2 linked regions of the Allochromatium vinosum DSM 180 genome follow. The protein of the gene in region 2 interacts with the protein of the main gene of each other region in a pairwise test. Links are inferred from orthologs where the notes say so. Each region holds a gene or a part of one and is shown on either strand. Other genes may lie near its edges.

Evidence for each region. Proteins that work in one complex are often made in the same cells at the same time.
Region 1: the proteins of hfq (region 2) and rho interact in binary tests that used the Escherichia coli proteins (3 or more experiments, as listed by UniProt). The link is inferred for Allochromatium vinosum DSM 180 from one-to-one orthologs.

What each region holds. Positions count from the first base shown.
Region 1 is NC_013851.1:700,495-705,709, forward strand. Bases 1-2,811 are described here. They hold rho (transcription termination factor Rho), read right to left. Parts: upstream 2,129-2,811; coding sequence 872-2,128; downstream 1-871. Other genes in these bases: ALVIN_RS02990 (GGDEF domain-containing protein), read left to right, coding at 1-825; trxA (thioredoxin TrxA), read right to left, coding at 2,333-2,659. In the rest of the region: ALVIN_RS16920 (DEAD/DEAH box helicase), read left to right, coding at 2,900-4,951; yrfG (GMP/IMP nucleotidase), read right to left, coding at 4,927-5,215. UniProt on the Escherichia coli protein: Facilitates transcription termination by a mechanism that involves Rho binding to the nascent RNA, activation of Rho's RNA-dependent ATPase activity, and release of the mRNA from the DNA template.
Region 2 is NC_013851.1:1,412,561-1,415,570, reverse strand. What follows is about bases 20-3,010. They hold hfq (RNA chaperone Hfq), read right to left. Parts: upstream 1,646-3,010; coding sequence 1,394-1,645; downstream 20-1,393. Other genes in these bases: mutL (DNA mismatch repair endonuclease MutL), read right to left, coding at 2,792-3,010; miaA (tRNA (adenosine(37)-N6)-dimethylallyltransferase MiaA), read right to left, coding at 1,790-2,743; hflX (ribosome rescue GTPase HflX), read right to left, coding at 66-1,397. UniProt on the Escherichia coli protein: RNA chaperone that binds small regulatory RNA (sRNAs) and mRNAs to facilitate mRNA translational regulation in response to envelope stress, environmental stress and changes in metabolite concentrations.

The DNA of each region.
Region 1 (5,215 bases), 710 kb from region 2 along the record:
TCGCGACCGCACCGCGCCAATGTCGCCGCCAAGCGCTATCTGGAGTTGCGCGAGACGCCCGATGGCGCCCTCGACAGTGCGGCCTGGCGTGACTTGGCCAGTGTGGCGCTACCGAGCCGGGACGGCGAGACGCGCGAGGTGCGTTTCGACGGACTGGAGCAGGACCGGAAACACTGGGCCCTGGTGTCCTCGACTCCGATGAATTTCTCGGGCATTCCGAGCCGGCTCATCGGTCTGGCCGATATCAGCGAGCTGAAGGCGATCCAGGACGAGTTGCGTGCCGCCTCCTTCACCGATCCGCTGACCGGACTCTACAACAGGCGCTATCTCTATCAGCGTCTCGCCCACGAGATCGATCTGGCCAATCGCTACAAGCACCCGCTTGCGGTCATCCTCTTCGATCTGGATCTCTTCAAGCGCATCAACGACACCTTCGGACATGGCGTGGGTGACGACGTGCTGGTGTGCGTCAGCGGTACGCTCAAATCCTGTATCCGGGAGGTCGACGTGGCCGGGCGCCATGGTGGTGAGGAGTTTCTGGTGATCCTGCCGCATGCCGATCTGACCGAGGCCACCGAGGTCGCCGAGCGCATCCGGGCCTCGGTCGCCCAGATCAGCTGGTCCGTGGAAGGCCTCGCCGCCACCATCAGCGGTGGCGTGGCCCAGCATTGCGGTGAGAGCCTCGATGCCTTTCTGGACGTCGCCGATCGCCGGCTCTACATGGCCAAGGACTCCGGGCGCAACCGCATCCTGGCCGCGCCGGTGGGCATTGTACCGGATCGGACCGTTGCTCCAGCCACCGCCACGCGGATCGCCGCTCGTTAGAGAGAGACGGCGCGCGCGTCGGGTCCGGAGCACGGCCGAGGTCCGGTCAGCCCTTCATCGACGAGAAGAACTCATCGTTGGTCTTGGTTGCCTTGAGCTTGTCGTGCAGGAATTCCATCGCGGCCAGCTCGTCCATCGGGTGCAGGATCTTGCGCAGAATCCACATCTTTTGCAGCTCGGCCTGCCCCATAAGCAGTTCCTCGCGCCGGGTGCCCGAGCGGTTGATGTTGATCGCGGGGAAGATGCGCTTCTCGGCGATACGCCGATCCATGTGGATCTCCATGTTGCCGGTGCCCTTGAACTCCTCGTAGATCACGTCGTCCATGCGCGAGCCGGTGTCGACCAGGGCGGTGGCCAGAATGGTCAGCGAGCCGCCTTCCTCGACGTTGCGCGCCGCGCCGAAGAAGCGCTTGGGCCGTTGCAGGGCGTTGGCGTCGACACCGCCGGTGAGCACCTTGCCGGAGGAGGGCACGACCGTGTTGTAGGCACGCGCCAGACGGGTGATGGAGTCGAGCAGGATGACCACGTCGCGCTTGTGCTCGACCAGCCGCTTGGCCTTCTCGATCACCATCTCGGCGACCTGGACGTGACGGGTGGCCGGCTCGTCGAAGGTCGAGGAGATGACCTCGCCGCGCACCGAGCGCGCCATCTCGGTCACTTCCTCGGGACGCTCGTCGATCAGGAGCACGATCAGATAGCAGTCGGGATGATTGTGGCCGATGGACTGGGCGATGTTCTGGAGCATCATGGTCTTACCGGCCTTGGGCGGCGAGACGATCAGCCCGCGCTGCCCTTTGCCGATGGGCGCGACCAGATCGATGGTACGGGCCGTGATGTCCTCGGTGCTGCCGTTGCCGATCTCCAGCGTCAGCCGCTTCTGGGCGAACAGCGGCGTGAAGTTCTCGAACAGGATCTTCGACTTGGCGTTCTCGGGGCGGTCGAAGTTGATGTCGTTGACCTTGAGCAGCGCAAAATAGCGCTCGCCGTCCTTGGGCGGACGGATCTTGCCCGAGATGGTATCGCCGGTGCGCAGCGCGAAGCGCCGGATCTGACTCGGCGAGACATAGATGTCGTCCGGCCCGGCCAGATAGGAGGCATCGGCCGAGCGCAGGAAACCGAACCCATCCGAGAGGATCTCCAGCACGCCGTCGCCGTAGATGTCCTCGCCCTTCTTGGCCTGAGCCTTGAGGATGGCGAAGATCAGATCCTGCTTGCGCGAGCGGCCGACGCCTTCGATGTCCATGGATTGCGCCAGAGCCACCAGGTTGGGCACCGGCATCTTCTTGAGTTCAGTTAGATTCATCACGGTTGTGTTCGTCAGGACGGATGTCAGGGTTGGCGGCCGTGCCTCGCTGTGGAGGCGATGTCGTTGGGGCGTGCGGCGAGGGCGGCGGGCCGGCTGGATGATGAGGGCGTCCGGATGGACGCCCCGCGTGGATTCGGTTCCTGGATTGAGTGTCCTCGATGGCGCGGGGGTCGCGCCTGGGGTCTCGATCGAGCGCGCGGCTCAGAGATTGCTGTCGATGAAGGCCGTCAGCTGGGACTTGGAGACGGCGCCGACCTTGGTGGCCTCGACTTCGCCGCCGCGGAAGAGCATCAGGGTCGGGATGCCGCGGATGCCGTAGCGGGGCGGGGTGTTGGGGTTCTCGTCGATGTTGAGCTTGGCGATCTTGACCCGTCCGGCGTATTCGTCGGCGATCTCGTCGAGCACGGGAGCGATCATCTTGCAGGGTCCGCACCAGTCGGCCCAGTAGTCGACCAGCACCGGATCGGGGGATTTCAGAACCTCTTCTTCGAAAGAGTCATCGGTCACATGGACGATGCTATCGCTCACTGAAGTCGTCTCCCATTGTATTTATATTGACGTGGATGGATTGGCGAAGGGCGTGAAGGCTCGCCGGAGCGGCGTCGCGCGTGGATCTGCAACGAGGATGGGGGCCTGTGAATTGGCGTTGGTATCGGCCCTTGAGTAAGATGCTATTTGATCCAAAGCGAAGGTAATTTGCAAGCCTTGCCGTCCGCGAGGCTTCGAAACCGCTCAGCAGGCCAACCCGGACGTTCACCGATAGCTTCAATGACCGACACACATCTGACCTCGACCCGCTTCGACAGTCTCGCGCTCGATCCCCGGATCCTTGCCGGTCTCGCCGAGGCCGGCTTCACCCAATGCACGCCCATCCAGGCCGAGACCCTGCCGATCGCCCTCCAGGGCCATGACATCGCCGGACAGGCCCAGACCGGCACCGGCAAGACAGCGGCCTTCCTGGTGGCGCTGATGCAGCGTCTGCTGCATGAGCCGCCTGAAGCCATGCCTGAATCGGCGGCGGCGCCTGAGACGCCCGTCTCGGCGGACGGCTCGCCGGAAACCGAATCGCTCGATCCGGCGAACGCGCTGGAAGCCGAGTCCGAACCTGAGTCCGCGCCCGCGCCCGCCCGGCGTCGCCGTGGCCCACGGGCGCTGGTGCTGGCGCCGACGCGCGAGTTGGCGGTGCAGATCCACAAGGACACGCTGGCGCTGGCCAAGCATACGGGCTTGCGTTCGACCGTGGTCTATGGCGGCACCGGCTATCAGCAGCAGCGCGACGAGCTGGCCGCCGGGGTCGACATCCTGATCGGTACGCCCGGACGCCTGATCGACTACTACAAGCAGCATGTCTTCGACCTCAAGCGCATCGAGGTGGTGGTGCTCGACGAGGCCGATCGCATGTTCGATCTCGGTTTCATCAAGGACATCCGCTATCTGTTCCGCCAGATGCCGCCGGTCGAACAGCGGCTGGGGATGCTGTTCTCGGCGACGCTCTCCTATCGGGTCACGGAGCTGGCCTATGAGCACATGAACCATCCGCGTCTGGTCAAGATCGAGACCGAGCAGGTGACGGCCGACCGGGTGCGTCAGGTCTGCTACATGACGGCTAACGAAGAGAAGATCCCGTTGCTGCTGGGGCTGATCCGCGGCTGGCCGGACGGGCGCATCATCGTCTTCGTCAACACCAAGCGCGAGGCCGATCGCGTCTGGGGCTATCTCCAGGGCAACGGCATCGACACTGCCGTGCTCTCGGGCGATGTGCCCCAGCCCAAGCGGTTGAAGCTGTTGCGCGACTTCACCAACGGCACCTTGCCGGTGCTGGTCGGCACCGATGTGGCCGCGCGCGGTCTGCACATCCCGGATGTGACCCATGTGGTCAACTACGACCTGCCCGAAGACCCCGAGGACTATGTGCACCGCATCGGACGCACGGCGCGCGCCGGGGCGGCGGGGGACGCGGTCAGCTTCGTCTGCGAGACCTATGCCTTCTGTCTGCTCGACATCGAGCAGTACATCGGGATCAAGGTGCCGGTCGAGCCGGTCGATCCGGCGCTGCTCGCCGAGGTCGATCCGCGCAGCCGCATCCGGCCGGATCGCGCCGATCGTGAGGAACGGCGCGATGGACGCGACAAGCGTGGCGGACGCGAGCGCGGTGAGGGGCGTGGTGTGCAAGGTCGCTCGTCGGAGCGCGACGGGGCGAGCGGGCGTGATCGGCGGCCGGGGCGTGAGCGTCCGGCGCCGCGCTCAGAGATGTCGGCCAGTGCGATCGAAGTATCCGCCACGGTCGAGACCCCGGCTTCGAGTCCGGCGCGCGAGACCGTCGCGGCCATGCAGGAGACGCCCGCTGTTCCGGCCGTCCAGTCCGAGCCGGTCGCGCGCCCGCGTCAGGAGCGTCCGGACACCAGCCCGCCGACCCGCTTCAAGACGCTCGACGAGAGCTTCCTCGACCAGCTCGTCGACGAGTGGCCGGAGCGCACCGGGCCGGAGCTGGAGATCCCGGACATGCCGATCATCCGCCGGATCAAGCGTGCGCGCGGTCAACTCGAACCGGCGGCCCTGACCAGTCCGCCGGTCAAGCCGCGCGAGCCGGCCGAGAAGGCGCCGGCCAAGGCCAGATCCGCCGAGGCGCCGCGTCCGGTCAGCGCAGGTCCGAACGCCGAACCGGTCGTGGCGGCCTCAGCGCCCAAGACCGACTCGGAAACCGCCGAAGCCCGATCCGCCAAGCGGCGTCGGCGGCGGCGCAAACCGACCGGGGAAGGGCGTGGCGTCCAGGCTGAAACGGAGACGGTTTCGGATCAAGCGCCCGAGACCGTGGACTGAGCCGCTGCGGCGAGTCCAGGCAACAGCGCCGAGAAGTCACTGATCGCTGGAAACTCGTCGGTTTGGCGCGGCGGTTGCCTGGAGTCGGGCGCCAGCACGGCCAGCAGTCGGCGAAAGCCATACGCACGCGCCGTGCGCAGGACATCCAGGTTGTCGTCGACGAAGAGCGAGCGCTCGGGGTCGAACGGCTCGATCGCCTGGAACGCCGGCCAGAACGCGGGCGACTCCTTGGCGATCCCGAGATCGTGCGCCGAGACCACGCGC
Region 2 (3,010 bases):
CTCCGTCTTTCTATATCAGAATGTTCATCGATCGATGGCACCCGATTGTACGGGAGCCGGTCCGATCACGGCAAACGCGCCCGCAGACGCTCCAGATCCACGCGCGCGATCTCGCAGCGCAGTTTCCAGCCGCCCGAGTCGAGCGGGCGATCCTCGATCACACGCGCGTGCTGGTAGAGCCAGGCGCGTCGACGGCCATCGGTGGCGTCCAGATCGAAGGTCTCGATCAGTCGTTCACCGCCGGTCAGTTCGATCAGCGCCTGACGCAGCAGATCCAGTCCCTCGCCCGTGCGCGCCGAGACCCAGACCCGTACCGGGCGTCCCTCGGCGTCGCGCTCCAGACGGGCCGTCTCGCCCTCCAGCCGGTCGATCTTGTTGAAGACCTCCAGCCGAGGCCGCTCATGGCTGCCGATCTCGGCGAGCACGGTCTCGACATCGGCCATCAGGCGCGGTCGATTGGCCGCCGCCGCGTCGATCACGTGCAGCAGCAGGCTGGCGCCGCGCGTCTCCTCCAGCGTCGAGCGGAAAGCGGCAACCAGCTCGTGCGGCAACCGGCTGACAAAACCCACGGTGTCGGCCAGCAGGACATGACCGCCGCTGGGCAGATCCAGCCGCCGCAGGGTCGGATCCAGGGTCGCGAACAGTTGATCGGCTTCCAGCACGCCCGCTTCCGTCAGCCCATTGAATAGGGTCGACTTGCCGGCATTGGTATAGCCGACCAGCGAGACCACCGGCAACTCGGCCTTGGCGCGCGCCTTGCGCCCCTGGGCGCGCTGGCCCTCGATGCGCTGGAGCCGGCGCTCCAGCATGGCCACGCGCGTGGCCAGCAGACGGCGGTCGGTTTCCAGCTGCGTCTCGCCCGGACCGCGCAGACCGATGCCGCCCTTCTGGCGTTCCAGGTGAGTCCAGCCGCGCACCAGCCGGGTCGAGAGATGCTTGAGCTGGGCCAGTTCGACCTGGAGCTTGCCCTCGAAGGAGCGCGCGCGCTGGGCGAAGATGTCGAGGATCAACCCGGAACGGTCGATCACCCGGCATTGCAGCAGACGTTCCAGGTTGCGCTCCTGAGCCGGGCTGAGCGGATGATTGAAGATGACCAGCTCGGACTCGGTCGCCGCCACCAGCGCCCTGAGTTCCTCGGCCTTACCCGAGCCGATGAACAGGCGCGAGTCGGGCGTGGCGCGCGAGCCGCCGATGCTCCCCACCACCTCGGCGCCGGCGGCCTGAGCGAGCAGCACGAATTCCTCGCGCTCGTCGGCCTCGCTCGCCGGTCCGCGCCCGATGTCGAGATCGACCAGCACCGCCCGTTCGCCGGCCTTGGGCCGCTCGAAGACGAGCGACGGGCCGACGGCGACAGGCCGAGCCTCGACGGACGGAACCGCTACGGGTGTATCGTTCAATGCGCCTCCGGCTCAGCGCCGTCGGTGTCGCTCGTCGGCAGCCGGACGTTGCGCGCCGGGACCACGGTCGAGATGGCGTGCTTGTAGATCATCTGGCTGACGTTGTTCTTGAGCAGCACCACGAACTGGTCGAACGACTCGATCTGGCCCTGAAGCTTGATGCCGTTGACCAGGAAGATGGAGACTGGAACGCGCTCCTTCCGTAGAGCGTTGAGAAAGGGATCTTGAAGACTCTGTCCCTTGGACATGAGGTTGGCTCCTTGTTGTTTTGGATGAAGCAGGTGTGCCCGGCTGAAAACCGCCTCGACCTCGGGTCGCGAGGTCGGGCCGAATGCGGAGGGGTGGCAGCCGGGACGAACCACCGCTCCGCGCAAGACTCTCCAGTGAATGCATCAGGTGTCGTTCAGGCGGCCATCAAACGGCGAACCTGTGGACTGTCCCTCGTCCTTGAGTGTGGACGCGATGAGCCTGAGTGCGGTCGTCAACGGATCAGGTTCATCGTCGAGCCAGTGACAGTCCGGCTCGGCACGCAGCCAGGTCATCTGCCGCTTGGCGAGTTGACGGGTGGCGATGATGCCGCGTTGCACCATGTCTTCCCAAGTGCTTTCGCCGAGCAGATAGTTCAAGACCTGCCGGTAGCCGACGCAGCGCATCGAAGGCAGATCCGGCGTCAGATCGCCGCGCGCCCAGAGCCGAGAGACCTCGTCGACCAAGCCAAGTTCCAGCATGACGCGAAAACGGTGCTCGATGCGTGCGTGCAGGATGGCACGGTCGCCCGGCGCGCGTACAAGTTTCAGCAGCCTGAATGGCAGGGCTGTGTGTTCGGCGTCGCGAATCAGGTCACTCATCGCACGTCCGCTGAGCGCCTGGACTTCCAGCGCACGCTGAATGCGCTGGGGGTCGTTGGGATGGATGCGCCTGGCGGCGTCCGGGTCGAGTTCGGCCAGACGCGCGTGCATGGCAGCCCAGCCGAGGCGCTCGGCTTCCGCTTCCAGTTCGGCGCGCACCTCGGCATCGGCGCTCGGCAGCCGTGCCAATCCCTGTTGCAGGGCACGGAAATAGAGCATGGTGCCGCCGACCAGGAGCGGAATGCGTCCGCGTGCGCTGATCTCGGTCATGGCGGCGAGAGCGTCTTCGCGAAAGCGCGCGGTCGAATAGGACTCGGTCGGGTCGAGGATGTCGATGAGGCGATGCGGGGCGCGCGCCAGGATCTCGGGGTCGGGCTTGGCGGTGCCGATGTCCAGACCGCGATAGATCATGGCCGAGTCGACGCTGATGATCTCGCACGGCAGACGCTCGGCCAGTCGGATGGCCAGATCGGTCTTGCCCGAGGCGGTCGGCCCCATGAGCAGGATCGCCCAGGGGCGGGTGTCGAGTGTCGGGTCGGTCAAGGTCTAGCGTCCACGCAGAAAGAGTCGGTCGAGATCGGCATGCGAGAGCCGAACCCAGGTCGGACGGCCGTGATTGCACTGGTCGATGCGTTCGGTGCGCTCCATGTCGCGCAGCAGGGCGTTCATCTCGTCGAGCGTCAGGCGGCGGTTGGCGCGCACCGAGCCATGACAGGCCAGGGTCGCCAGGACGCTGTCGATGGCCTCTTCAAGGCGGGTGCTCTC